One region of the Leisingera sp. SA32 genome, then DNA from elsewhere that is predicted to be linked to it. Evidence: riboswitches for the same ligand, from Rfam matches in the RefSeq annotation. Region 1 holds a riboswitch; the other holds the start of a gene.

Region 1 (7,085 bases):
GGTTTGACAGCGAAACGCCGACGTCGAAACTGCTGACCACGGTGATGCCCTGGATGAAGGGCCGCCGCCCGGCCTGGCTGATCCGGCTGGGACTGTTCCTGTACGACTCCTTGGGCAAACGCGGCATCCTGCCTGGCACCGCCAAGCTGGACTTGACCCGAGATGAGGCCGGCAAGGTTCTGAAAGACAAGTTCAAAACCGCTTTTGAGTATTCTGATTGCTGGGTTGAGGACGCCCGGCTGGTGGTGCTGAACGCCCGCGATGCGCAGGAACGCGGCGCGCGGATCCTGACCCGCACCGAAGTGCTGTCAGCCGAACGCCACGCCGATCACTGGCTGATCCGCACCCGCGATCACGCCAGCGGGCAAGAGCAGGAGCATCGCGCCAAGATGCTGGTCAACGCCGGCGGGCCTTGGGTGGCCGATGTGCTGCATCAGAAGCTGGGCCAGAACAGCCGTGAAAACGTGCGCCTGGTGCGCGGCAGCCATATCGTGGTTCCGAAACTGTTCGACCACGGCCGCTGCTATTTCTTCCAGGGTGCAGACGGGCGGATCATCTTCGCCATTCCGTATGAGCAAGATTTCACCTTGATCGGCACCACCGATGCGGACCACCCCAACCCGGACAGCGCCCCCGAGTGCACGCCCGAGGAGCAACAGTATCTGGTTGATTTCGCATCGGAATACTTCGAAAAACCGGTAACGCGCGATGACATCGTCTGGACCTACTCCGGGGTGCGTCCGCTTTATGATGACGGCGCCAGTTCTGCCACCGCGGCGACGCGCGAATACGTGCTGACGCTGGATAAGGCGCAGGCACCGCTGCTGAATGTCTTTGGCGGCAAGATCACCACCTACCGCAAACTGGCCGAGGCGGCGCTGGCCAAAATCGGCGAGGCCTTCCCGCAGCTCTCCGCGGACTGGACCGCTGGCGTGGCCCTGCCCGGCGGCGATTTCGCGGTGGATGACGTGGAGAAACTGACCACAAAACTGGCCGCGGACTACCCCTTCCTCACGCCCTATTGGGCGGGGCGGATGATCCGCGCCTACGGCACAGAGGCCTGGGAGGTTCTGGGCGACGCCAAAACGGCCGAGAATCTGGGCCAGAATTTCGGTGCGACCATCACGGCCCGGGAACTGGACTGGGCCGTCACCCGCGAATGGGTGCGCGCAGGCGACGATTATCTCTGGCGGCGCACCAAACTGGGGCTGCGGCTGGATGACGCCCAGCGCAAGGCAGTGGATGCCTACATCCAGGAAAAAACTGCACAGCCTGCGGCGTGACAAACTTGCCCGGCCGATAAGCCGGGCAGCACCCGCCCCTCGCTACGGGAGGGCGCTGCCCTCGGCGTTAAAACTCAACGCCTTTCTGCGCCTTCACCCCGGCGCGGAAGGGGTGCTTGATCTGGCCCATTTCGGTCACCAGATCCGCGATCTCGATCAGCTCTTCCTTGGCGTTACGCCCCGTCAGCACCACATGGGTCATCGGCGGCTTGTGCGCCACCAGGAACTCCAGCACCTCCTCCAGATCCAGATACTCATAGCGCAGCGCGATGTTGATCTCATCCAGCAGCACCATGGTGTTGCGCTCATCCAGGATCATCTCCTTGGCCTTCTCCCAGCCCTTTTGCGCGGCGGCGATGTCGCGCGCCTTGTCTTGGGTCTCCCAGGTGAAGCCCTCGCCCATCGCATAGAACTGGCAGAGATCGCTGAAATTCTCCTCGATCAGCGTGCGCTCGCCGGTCTGCCAGGCCCCCTTGATGAACTGGACCACCGCACAGGGCATCTTGTGGGCGATGCAGCGCATGATCATGCCAAACCCGGAGGAAGATTTACCCTTGCCCGGTCCGGTGTGGACAATGATCAGCCCCTTCTCGCCGTCTTTGGTCTTCATCATCCGGTCGCGCGCGGCCTTCTTCTTGGCCATCTTGGAGGCGTGGCGGGCGGCATCTTCTTCTGAAATGCCGGTTTCGGGTTTTTCGCTCATGGGGGCTCTCCAGCTGTTTGGTGCAAGTCTTGACAAAGAAGGGCGCGATAGCGCAAGGGGGTTTCGCTGGTTCCTGCAATCGCAGGCGAAGAGGGAATGTGACAACGGCCACCAAGGGCCATAAGCACAGCCGCCCCCGCGACCGTGACCGGATGAGGCCGCCATGCCACTGGGACACCCCCGGGAAGGCAGGATGGCCGACAGGGCCGCCGCCCTGGCATCCGCAAGCCGGGAGACCTGCCAGCGCGTGAGAGATCAACGGGCGGGCGGGGTGTTCCGCGACCGGGTGAGGGGCAGGCATGGTGACCGCCCCTTTTCGGCTATCCCGCATGCCTGCCATGACAGGAGACGTGCCTTTGGCTGATGAACAGGCGCCCGCCGCCGCCCCGAAAGACCCGGTCACCCTGACCGTGTGCCTGACCTGCCGCAACGAGGGCGCCGACCCCGAGGCCACCCGCCCCGGCACCTTGCTGCATGACGCGCTGAAACAGGCGGGCTTGCCCGAGGGCGTCACCCTGCGTGGGGTCAAATGCTTGTCGGCCTGCTCGCGCAGCTGCGCGGTGGTGCTGACCGGTGGCGCGGAGCGCTGGAGTTATGTCTATGGCGACATGGACCCTGACCTGCATGTGTCCGAGATCCTGACCGGCACCGCCGCCTATGCGGCCAGCGCCGACGGGCTGGTGCCCTGGCGCGAGCGCCCCACCGTCTTTCGCAAACAATCTGTTGCCCGCATCCCGCCGGCCGCCTTCCCTTCTGAGGAGTAATTCATGAGCGATCTCAACAAGATCCCCGTCACTGTCATCACCGGCTTTCTGGGCGCGGGAAAAACCACGCTGATCCGTCACCTGATGCAGAACCCGCAAGGCAAGCGGCTGGCGGTTCTGGTCAACGAATTCGGCACCGCTGGCGTGGACGGCAACATTCTGAAATCCTGCGCCGATGAAAACTGCCCTGAAAACAACATCATGGAGCTGGCAAACGGCTGCATCTGCTGCACCGTGGCGGATGATTTCATCCCCACCATCGAACAGCTGATGGCCCTGCCGGAAACGCCGGAGCACATCCTGATCGAAACCTCCGGTCTGGCCCTGCCCAAGCCGCTGCTCAAGGCGTTTGACTGGCCCGCGATCCGCTCGCGCATTACCGTCGACGGGGTAATTGCCCTCGCCGATGCCGAAGCGGTGGCCAAGGGCCAGTTTGCCCCCGATCTGGACGCGGTTGCCGCCCAGCGCGAGGCCGACGACAGCCTGGACCACGAAACCCCGCTGTCGGAGGTGTTCGAGGATCAGATCTCCTGCGCGGACATCGTGCTGCTGTCCAAAGCTGACCTGGCCGGCGACGCGGGCATCGAGAAAGCCCGCGCCGTGATCGAAGCCGAGGCCCCGCGCAAGCTGCCGATCCTGCCGATGAGCGAAGGCGTGATCGATCCGCGCATCATCCTGGGCCTGAACGCCGCCGCCGAGGACGATCTGGAGTCGCGTCCCAGCCATCACGACGGCCATCACGACCACGAGCATGACGATTTCGAAAGCATTGTGGTCGAAATGGGCGAAGTCTCCGATCCGGAAGCGCTGCAAGATGCCATCGTGAAACTGGCCCGCGAGCGCAACATCCTGCGCGTCAAAGGCTATGTCGCGGTGGAAGGAAAACCGATGCGGATGCTGGTTCAGGCCGTGGGCGAGCGTCTGCGTGCGCAATATGACCAACCCTGGGGCGCGCAGCCGCGCAAGACCCAGCTGGTGGTCATCGCCGAGCACGACAACATCGACGCGACGGCAATCCGCGCCGAGCTGGGGGCCTGAGCTGATGCGGGTTCGGGGCGAAGATAGCTTTTGTCCTGTCCGGTCCCTGGACCGCACAGCCCCCGGCCGCTCCCTCGGGCGGGGGCTGTCCCCCCACGCGCGGCCGGGACCTGCCCTCCGCACCTGTCTGCACCCGTTGCGAAAGGCCTGACCCATGCATGTCGTCTTCCGCGAAAGCCATGGCCTCGACCAGACCGACACCCCGCAGGATCTGGGCCAGACACCCGGCGACCTTGTGGTGCTGTCTTTTTCTGACAGTGATCTCGGTGCCTTCGCGGCAGGCTGGCACCGCGCGGAGGGCAAGCTGCCCTCCCTGCGCCTCGCCAACCTGGTGGCGCTGAAACACCCGCTGTCGGTGGATGTCTACGCCGAACAGACGCTGGAGGGCGTCAAGGGCATCCTGGTGCGGCTGATCGGGGGCGAAAGCTACTGGCCCTACGGGCTGGCCACGCTTCAGGATCTGGCCCGGCGCAAGGGAATCGCGCTCGCGGTGCTGCCCGCTGACGGGCGCGAGGATGCGCGACTGGATGAGCTGTCCACCCTGCCTGTCTCCACCCTGCGCCGCCTGCAAGCTCTGTGCGATGCGGGCGGCGCGGTGGCGGCGCAAGCCGCACTGGCGCAGCTGTCACTGGCGGCGGGGCTTTATGCGGGACCGGTGCTGGGTCTGAAATCCATGCCCGAATATGGCTTCTATGACCCGGACAGGGGCGTGCTCGCGGATCTGCCGCCACAGGACAAGCCATTGGTGCTGGTCAGCTTTTATCGCTCCTACCTCACAGCCGCCGACACCGCACCGGTCGATGCCCTTATCGGGGAACTGCGCGCCCGCGGTCATGCTGCCTATGGCATTTTTGCCGCCAGCCTCAAGTCCCCGGCGGCCGCGGACTGGCTGCGGGAGGCGCTGCCGGGACTGTCCCCGGCAGCGATCATCAACGCCACCGCTTTCTCGGCCCAAGGGTCCGACGGCAGCGCCTCGCCGCTGTCGACAACCGGCTGCCCGGTGTTTCAGGTGGCGCTGTCCACCGCCCGCCGCAAGGATTGGGCCGAGGCCGACCGCGGCCTGTCCCCGGCCGACCTCGCGATGCACGTGGTGCTGCCAGAGGTCGACGGCCGCATCTTTGCCGGTGTCGTCAGCTTCAAATCTCCCGGGCGCAAGGACCCGGATCTGCAATACTCCCGCTTTGCCCACCGCGCCGACGCAGCCCAGATCAAGGCCGCCGTTGACCGGGTCGAGGGCTGGCTGCGGCTGGCCAGCCTGCCCAATGCGGACAAACGGCTGGCGCTGGTGCTGTCGACCTACCCGGGGCGCGATCACAATCTTGCCCATGCGGTCGGGCTGGATGCACTGGCCTCCTGTGACGAAATCCTGCGCGCGCTGTGGGACCAGGGCTATACTGTGGAACCGCAGGACAACTCTGGCCTGCGGCTGATGCAGGAGACACGCAGCGTTCCGCTCGCCGACTACAAAACCGCCCTCGCCACATTGCCATCAGACCTGCAGGAGGCTTTGGCCGCAGCCTGGGGCGCGCCCGAGGATGACCCGGATTGCCGCGATGGCGCCTTTCACTTCAAGGCTTTGCAGGCGGGACAGGCGCTGATCGCCCTGCAACCCGAACGCGGCGAGGTCAAGACCCGCGTCGATGACTATCACGATCTCGACCGCACCCCGCGCCACGCCTATGTGGCGTTTTACCTGTGGCTGCGCAGCCAGGCGGACGCGCTGGTCCACATCGGCGCGCATGGCACGCTGGAATGGCTGCCGGGCAAGGCGGTGGCGCTGTCGCAGCGCTGCTGGCCCGAGGTGCTGACAGGCCCGCTGCCGGTTGTCTATCCGTTCATTGTCAACGATCCCGGCGAGGCCGCCCAGGCCAAGCGCCGCATCGGGGCGGTTACCCTTGGCCACCTGCCGCCGCCGCTGGCGCAGACAACTCTGCCCGAGGGCATGGCCCGGCTCGAAAGCCTGCTGGATGAATATTCCACCGCAGATGGTCTGGACCCGGCGCGCCGCGACAGGCTGATCGGCAGCATCCGCTCAGAGGCCCAGGGCACCGGCGTGGAAGCGGATCTGGGTCTCACCCCCGACACATCCCCGGCTGAGGCGATCACCCGGATTGACGCCTTTGTCTGTGACATCAAGGAAAGCCAATACGGCGAGGGGCTGCATATCTTTGGCAGCGGTCAATGCGGGCCGGACGAGCACGCAGGGCTGATCGCCGCGCTGAACGGGAGACTTGTGGCACCCGGCCCGTCCGGCTCGCCGTTCCGCGGCCGGGGGGATGTTCTGCCCACCGGGCGCAACCTGTTTACCACCGACCCGCGGGCGGTGCCGTCGCGGGCGGCGCATGCCCAGGGGGTCAAACTGGCGGAAGAGTTGCTGCGCCGCCATCTTCAGGACCACGGCGACTGGCCGCGTGGGCTGGTGATCGACCTCTGGGGCTCTGCCACCATGCGCACTGCTGGTGAAGAATTTGCCATGGCCCTGCATCTGGCCGGGCTGGCGCCCAAATGGGACGAAAACTCCGAGCGCGTGTCAGGGATAGAGGTGCTGCCGCTGGCGATGCTGAACCGTCCGCGCATCGACGTTACCCTGCGAGTGTCCGGCCTGTTCCGCGATGTGTTTCCAGGGTTGGCTCAGCTGTTCGAAACCGCCGCCGCCGCGCTGGCCACGCGCGAGGGAGACCCGTCCGACAACCCTTATGTGAAACAGACGCCGCGTGTCTTCGGCCCCAAGCCTGGCCAGTACGGCTTGTCGATGAACCCGCATCTGGACGACTACACCGACGCTGCCCGACAAGCCGCGGGCGAGGCCTGGCTCAATGCGTCCTCCCATGCGATCGACGCCAAGGGCGCGATCCACGACGCCCGGGATGCGTTGGAGGCCCGGCTGCAAAGCGCCGACAGCTTTGTCCATTTGCAGGATCTGCCGGAAACCGACCTGCTGGTGGCATCGGACTATGCCGCGCATGAAGCGGGCTTTGCCGCTGCCATGGCCCGGGTCGGCCAACCGGCGCCAGCGCTGTATCACATGGACGCCACCCGGCCCGACCAGCCAAAGGCCCGGTCTCTGGGCGAGGAGATCGCCCGCGTCACCCGCGCCCGCGCCGCCAACCCGGACTGGGCCAGCGCGATGATGCAACACGGCTTTCGCGGGGCGGCGGAAATCGCCGCGACGCTGGACCACATGGCCGCCTTTGCGCATCTGGCGCAGGTGGTGCAGCCGCATCTGTTCGACCTCTATTTCGAGGCAACGCTGGGCCGCGACGATCTGGTGGCCTTCATGGAGCGCGAGAACCCGGC
Region 2 (7,085 bases), on a different contig from region 1:
CTTCCATGTAGTCCCGCTTTTCTTGCGCCGAGGACCATTCCGCCTCGATCAGCAGGATCACATCCGGGTCTGCCTCGACAACGCGTTCCCAGGCCAGATCAACCCAGGCGCCCTCCACGTCGGCGCTGATGCTGGTCAGGCCCGCCGTTTTGGCGACCAGCGCGGGGCCGCCGCAGCAGCCGATCGAAAACGGCGTGTCGGTGCCGCTGTCATAGATAAAGGCGGTACGCCCGGCTCCGGCCGGGTTGTTCTCGACGGCCGCAATGCGGGCCTTGGTGGCGGCCATCAGCGCGTCGGCGCGGTCCGGCACGCCAAAAATGTCACCGATCACCGCGATATCCTTGAGGATCGGTGCGATGGTCAACGGAACATCCTGCGGATGCGCCGCCTTGCAGGAGGCATCCACGAGATAGGTGCCAACGCCCATATCGTGCCATTTCTGTGCCGCGCCCAGATTGTCCTCGGAAAAGGCGGAGGCAAAGCCTGCAAACAGGAAGTCGGGCTCTTGTGTCAGAACAATTTCCGCCGCCGGGTATTTCTCGGCCAGCACCGGCACGCTGTCATATGCGGCCAGCCATTGCGCCGGGATCTTGTCATCCAGATAGGCGGTGCCGACCAGGGCCTTCTCCAGACCCAGCGCCAGCATCACTTCGGTAGCCTGCTGGTTCAGGGTGATGGCCCGCGTCGGCGCGGTTTCATAGGTGTACGATGTTTCGCAGCCCTGAATGGTGACCGGAGCTGCCTGCGCCGCCGTGGCAGCAGCAGCAAGGCACAGCGCTGCGGGGCTCTTAAACAAGCTCATGTGTCTCTCCTGAATGATGAATAATCAAAGCATCCGGCACGCGCCCCGCACAGAGTGCCTCAGCCACGAAGCTGCGCACCTCCACGCGGTTGCGGACCCGGTACCAGTTGCCTTTGGGATAGTGAATGACGACCGGCCCGCTGTTGCAGGGAAACAGGCACCCGGTGGAGGTCACCAGACACTCCGCGGCGACCTGCGCCCGTCCGAGTTCCGCCTTCAGCGCCGTCAGCAGACAGGGGGCGTCCTTCAGATGGCAGCGCGGCCCGGTGCAGACCAGCAGGTGATGGCGATGACCAGGCGGGCTGTCCCAGCCCTTGCCCAATTCACCATCGGGACGCGGCTGTATCGGCGACAGGGCGACCTGCGCCTGCGCGACGGCGTGCACCACCGTCGCATCGGCCTGCGGCGCGCCGGCCAGCAGGATTTCAGGGCGCGCCCCGGCCTGGCGCGCCAGCCAGGCGCTGGCCGCACCGGGCAGCCAGCTCTCCAGGCTTTGCGAGAACGGCAGCCCGACCGGGCGCAGTTCAATCCGGGTTGCCCCCAGCTCGGCCATCCCGTCGAGCGCCCGCCACAGCCCGTCGCCAGAACCCTCCAGCCGCACCGCCGTTGCAGTGCAGGGCGCCGCCGCCGCCAGGCTGCCGGCCAATGCGCGAAACCGGCTTTGGCTGACGTAAGTTGCGGAAATCAAATAGATGCGCGCGTCCATGCATGCCTCATGAGCGGAGGCGGGCAGACGCAGGCGCAGAACGCTGTGGACACTGTCATCTCTTCCTCCACGGGCCCTCCGCCCGATTGGTTACGGTTTGCCGATGGCAGGTCTCCTGACTTGCGGATCAAAGCGTGCCGTCCCTTCCCGGATCTGGCAGATCCAGTGGTTCTGACGGAGTACTCACCGCTCACAGTTGCGGGGGCAGTTCTGGACTTGGGCCGCTGGGCCCTCACCAAATTCCCTTTTCATCCCATTGCCTGATATGGCCGGGAACCATCGATTGGATGTCTGCGCAAATTCCTCCGATCTGTCAACTGCTATGCCCTTTGCGCGATACCCAAATGACGTCCACCGGGGCGCAGCATGGAATACCGGCTGATGGGTGCCGCGTGGGTCAGGTCAAACCACCAAGGCGGCGCACCTCCGCGCCCACGTCCTCCCCGTTGGCAGTTCCCAATGCGGCGGAAATACCGGCCGCCTCCCCGGTGGCAAAGGCTGTGCCCATCACCCGAATGGATCCATACGCGACCGGGTCGGCACCTACCACGCGCCCGGCAACAAAAAGGTTGTCGAGGCCACGGACCCTCAGGCTGTCCAATGGCACAGAGGCATATCCCGATCCGCCCACCGGGTGATAGATTGGCTTGCCTGCTTCGCCATGCAATTCCGCCGGCCAGGCCGCGCGGGCGACGCTGTCGGGACGCTGCCGCCCGCTGGCGAGATCCTCGGCGGTCATTTCATAGCGGGTGGCGGGATGCCTGCTTTCGCGAATGCCAATCTGCGGTCCGGATTGGGCCAGGAAGCACCGCGCAAAACCCGGAACATGATCGCGCAGCATTTGCACATAGTCATTCGCCATTTCTCTGGCACGCTGCTCGGCCCAGGTGAAGCTGCCGGAGGTGAGATCGCGCAAAGCAAGGTCGATGATCATCCACCACATGTCGCCAGTGCCGGGAATGCGGGTGTAGATACCCCCATCACGACGGGTGATCGGGTGGGTGCCGGTTGCGTTGTACGCCGCGATGGCGGCTTGGATCGCGCGCCGATCAATTGGCGTCTCGGGGTCGAGACCGGAAATCCGGATCGGCGCGGAGACCGCCTGGAGCTTGCCCTCCCTATCGCCCTCGCGCATTTCAACGCCGGAGACGAGAGACAGGTTGGCATCCCCCGTCGCATCCACAAACCCTTCGGCGATGATGCGGCGCCTGCCCTCCATCCCTGCCACCGTGACCGATTCAATGCGGTCTGCCGTGCGCGTTGCCGCTGCGACACGGGAATGCAGCAACACGTCCACACCGTGATCGGCCAGAACCCTGTCGAAGGCCAGTTTTGCGGACTCGGGGTTCAGCAGGATGATCCAGTTGCCGGTGGTTTCCGAATTGTGGGCCTCACCGGTCATGCCGCAGGCCCGCATCGCATCGAGCACCAGATCACCAGCGCCACCGACTGCCTTTACCGGCTCCGCCCCCTGCTGGAAAAAACCGCAATAGGCGAGAACCTGCGAGGTCGTCGCCGCGCCGCCGAGAAACCCGTATTTTTCCACCAGGCACACCTTGGCCCCGACGCGGGCAGCCCCCAGCGCCGCGCCGATGCCGGCCGCGCCGCCACCGGCGACAACCACATCGTATTCACTCTCTGTTTTCCGGCTCATGTACGCCACCCCAGCAGGTGTTTCTCGACCAGCCCGACGGTTGTCGACAGCAAGACGCCCAGCAGCGACAGGATCGTCACCCCGGCAAACAGGCGCTCAAGGTCGTAAAGCGAGCCCGCCTGCAGGATGTAGGCGCCAATCCCGTGTTCGGCGCCCAGCATTTCAGCCGCCACCAGCAGGATGATCGCGATGGCCAGGCTGACGCGCAGCCCGGACAGAATGCCGGGCATGGCACCGGGCAGAACGATCCGCAGCACGACCGTCGACCAGCGCAGGCCAAAGCTCTGCCCCATGCGGATCAGCGAGCGGTCGACGTTGTCCACGGCGCCATAGGTGGCCACGACCGTGGGGGTGAAGGTGCCAAAGGCGATCAGGGCGTATTTCGAAGCCTCGTCGATGCCGAACCAGATGACGAACAGCGGCAAAAGCGCGATCTTGGGAATTGGGAAGATCGCTGCAACCAGCGGAACCAGCCCCGCTCTGGCGACCGAGAACAGCCCGATCATCACGCCGACGGCAATGCCCGCACTGGCGCCGATGGTGCCGCCGACCAGAAGGCGCATCAGAGACGGGGCGAGGTTGGTCCAGAGCGCGCCCGACACCGCAAGATCCCGCAACGTGTGGAACACATCCGACGGACGCGGCACCGTCAGCGACGAGATGACCCCCGTGCGGGTCCCCCACTCCAGCAGGGCAATCAGAAGCACAAATACCAACAGGCCGACCCAACGCGGAGAGGACGGGCGAAAACCGCCGCCGCGGAATTGCACCGGGCGGACATCTAAGGTCTCGGATGCGGTGTCAGTCATCGATCAATTCCATATCAGCGGCCTCAGCCTCGGCGCGCATCAGCGCCCAAAGATGCTGTTGGGTCCGTTCAAGTTCGGGGTCATTGGACCGGCGATCCGCCAGCGGGGTGTCGATCTCAATCACCTCGTTGATGGCACCGGGGCGGCGCGACAGCACCACGACCTGATGCCCCAGGCGCACCGCCTCGGCCAGATTGTGCGTCACGTAGACCGCGGTGAAGGGCGATTTGGTCCAGAGATCCACCAGATCATCCATCAACAGTTCGCGGGTCTGGCTGTCGAGGGCGGACAGCGGCTCATCCATCAACAAGACCGCCGGATTCACCGCAAGAGCGCGGGCGATGGCGACCCTCTGCTTCATTCCGCCAGACAGCTGTTTGGGCAGCGCCTTGCGGAAATCGCTCAGCTTGGTGCGGGCCAGCACATCGTCGATGATGGCGTTTGCCCGTTTCGCCGGCACCCCGTGGTCAGACAGGATTAGGGAGATGTTCCCCTCCACCGTGCGCCACGGCAGCAGCGCGAAGTCCTGGAACACATAGGTCAGCGGGTTGATGCTGTCGCTGGGCGGCTGGCCGACCTGGCTGACCGTCCCGGCGGTGGGGCGCTCCAACCCGCCCAGAAACCGCAGCAAGGTGGACTTACCGCAGCCGGAGGGGCCAACGATGCAGACAATGCGCCCCTTGGGGATGGAGAGGTCAATATTGCGGATGACCTCGACATCGCCATAGCGATGCGAGACCCCTTCAAGTCTGAGTTCCATAGATACTTCCGATGGCAGGGTGGTCGGCTACACGCGACGGAGCAGCCGACGCTTTGGGATCAGGCGCTGGCTTCGGCGTAGCTTTCGTCAACCAGCGTGTCATATTCGACGCCGGATTTGACCAGACCTTCCGATTTGAACCAGTTGAGCTGGTTCCTGACCGACTCGCGGTTCAGCGACATGCCCGGATTGATCCGCATCGCGCCATTCACGATCGGCCCGCGGGCGTCCTCCGGCGCGCGGTCGGGGTAGATGTGCGACGCAAGCAGGGAAATGACCGCCTCCCGCTCGCCCTCTTCTGCTGTCTTGTCGACCAGAGCGGCGTTGAAATCCGCCGCGCCGCGCGCCAGGGCGGCCAGGAAAGCACGGGTCTGCTCGGTTTCATTGGCGGCGTTCTGCGCCGAGGTGAAGACCGTGGTCACCTGGTAGTCGGGGATGTAGTCCGCCACCTCGCCGATGATCTTGACAGCGCCGGCATCGGCCAAGGGCTTGGCGATATGCGGCACGATGGACCAGGCGTCGATCTGCCCGGACTTGATGGCGCCGATCACCGCCCCGGTTTTCTGCAACGGCTTGAACTTCAACTTGGCATTCTCTGCCGCTGCGATACGCGAGCCCATGTAGTGGAAGGACGAGCCCGCCTGGGTCATGCCAAAGGTTCTGCCGTCCAGATCCGCGGGGCTGTGCAGGCCAGCCTCATAGGCCGCGTTAGAGGCCAGTATCTTCTGGCCGGAGATGCCTTTTTCCTCCGACAGCGCGCCGCCGATAACCTTGGCAACACCCTTGTCTGCCAGCGAAATCAGGCCGCCGGAAATCGCGGTCATCGCGTAATCGGTATCGCCAGAGGCAATCGCGACCGCCATCGGCTGTGCGGCCTCGAAGAAGTCAAAGCTGACATCCAGCCCGGCCTCTTTGAAGTAGCCGCGGTCATAGGCGATATAGCTGGGCGCATGGCTGACAAAACGCAAGGCGCCAAGATTCACGGCGGTTCCGGCGCGGGCCGAGCGCACCAGATACGGGGTGGCAAGCGCCCCCCCCATAACGGCCAGTGCGGCACGCCTGTTAAACGTTTTCATGTGAGTTCCTCCTCCTCTTGGGTACACGCCCCGCGTCGGGGCGCAGTTCGTCTCAGTGGCCGCCCTGCGCAGGCGGCCTGTCCAGCTCATGCCGAATATCACCGACAAGACTGGCAATTGCCGCATCTGCGTCCTTGGCCAGAATGGCGTCGACCATGCCACTGCGCAGCTTGCTCAGCTCGCGCGGGTCGCAGCGTCCTTCACGCAAGGCCGCAAGCCGAAAGCGCCGCGACTGGTCATAGAGCTGCGCAAGCACGCGGATCATCCGCGGAGAGCCGCAGCTCGCCATCAACTCCTGATGCAGCTGCCTTGCCGCCTCGTCCCACATCATGACGGCGCCGTCCGGGTCCTTCAGCAGGCATTCTGTTGCGCGTTCTGTGGCGTGCAGCGCGGCGACCAGCCTCCCCTCCCAAGCAATGTCCGAATTCTGCATCGCCCATTTCAGCGCCAGTGGCTCCAGCTCTGCCCGCAGCTTGATGATGTCCTGAAGATCCGCCTGGGTCGCCGAGGCCACGCGAAACCCCCTCTGGGCAGTGGCCTCTACCAACCCTTCGGACGCCAGCTGCGTCAGGGCTTCGCGCACGGAATGGTTCGACCCACCATAGCGGCTGCGCAGGGCTTCGATCTTCAGCTTGGAATCCGGTGCCAGGTCGCCAAAGGCAATATCGCGGCGCAGCGATGCCGCCACCACCGAGACCACGGTTTGCGCATTCGTCTTCTCGGGTTTGCGGCCGAACATAGCGCACGGCTCCCTTTTCGTTACTTGATTCCAAAAACGTGTAACATTATTAGAAGTGTTCAACACGAGGCGTCAAGGGGGGCGTCACGCGCCTGCCAAAGGGGGGACAAGATGGAAACGACCCAGACTGCGACGCAGGTCATCCCGATCCTGGGCGATCCCGTGGCGCAGGTTGCGACACCTGCCCTGTGGAATGAAGTCTTCCGCTCCAGGGGGCAGGATGCGGTCTGCGTGCCCATTGACCTGCCCGCTGCCGGATTGGCGCCCTTTTTGCAATGGGTACGCCACGCACGGAATATACCCGGCGTCCTGAGCACCACGCCGCACAAGGTCGCCCTCGCGCAGATGTGCGACGCCCTGTCCGAAACCGCATCTTTTCTAGGTGTTGCAAACACTGTCCGGCTCACAAAGACCGGGGACTTGGTTGGTGACATGTTCGACGGCCACGGGATGCTGGACGCGATTGAGCAAACAGGCGCCTCCATCGCGCAGTCCCGCATTGTGATCTGCGGGGCCGGTGCCGCAGGCGGGGCCATAGC

What was found. A riboswitch is a leader RNA that binds a small molecule or an ion and turns the genes downstream of it on or off. The one in region 1 is predicted to bind cobalamin.
Region 2: linked by a shared signal. The riboswitch ahead of AC0IPL_RS12490 ((2Fe-2S) ferredoxin domain-containing protein) and the one ahead of AC0IPL_RS06640 (DUF1636 family protein) in region 1 are both predicted to bind cobalamin.

Annotation. Positions count from the first base shown of each region.
Region 1 is NZ_JBVYHB010000003.1:311,212-318,296, reverse strand. It holds gene glpD (glycerol-3-phosphate dehydrogenase) at 1-1,283, shown strand, start outside; gene cobO (cob(I)yrinic acid a,c-diamide adenosyltransferase) at 1,351-1,986, opposite strand; cobalamin riboswitch at 2,037-2,245, shown strand; gene AC0IPL_RS06640 (DUF1636 family protein) at 2,343-2,750, shown strand; gene cobW (cobalamin biosynthesis protein CobW) at 2,754-3,788, shown strand; gene cobN (cobaltochelatase subunit CobN) at 3,943-7,085, shown strand, end outside.
Region 2 is NZ_JBVYHB010000007.1:175,922-183,006, forward strand. It holds gene AC0IPL_RS12485 (ABC transporter substrate-binding protein) at 1-802, opposite strand, end outside; gene AC0IPL_RS12490 ((2Fe-2S) ferredoxin domain-containing protein) at 789-1,508, opposite strand; cobalamin riboswitch at 1,597-1,804, opposite strand; gene AC0IPL_RS12495 (FAD-dependent oxidoreductase) at 1,906-3,162, opposite strand; gene AC0IPL_RS12500 (ABC transporter permease) at 3,159-3,971, opposite strand; gene AC0IPL_RS12505 (ABC transporter ATP-binding protein) at 3,964-4,731, opposite strand; gene AC0IPL_RS12510 (ABC transporter substrate-binding protein) at 4,791-5,807, opposite strand; gene AC0IPL_RS12515 (GntR family transcriptional regulator) at 5,860-6,546, opposite strand; gene AC0IPL_RS12520 (shikimate dehydrogenase family protein) at 6,658-7,085, shown strand, end outside.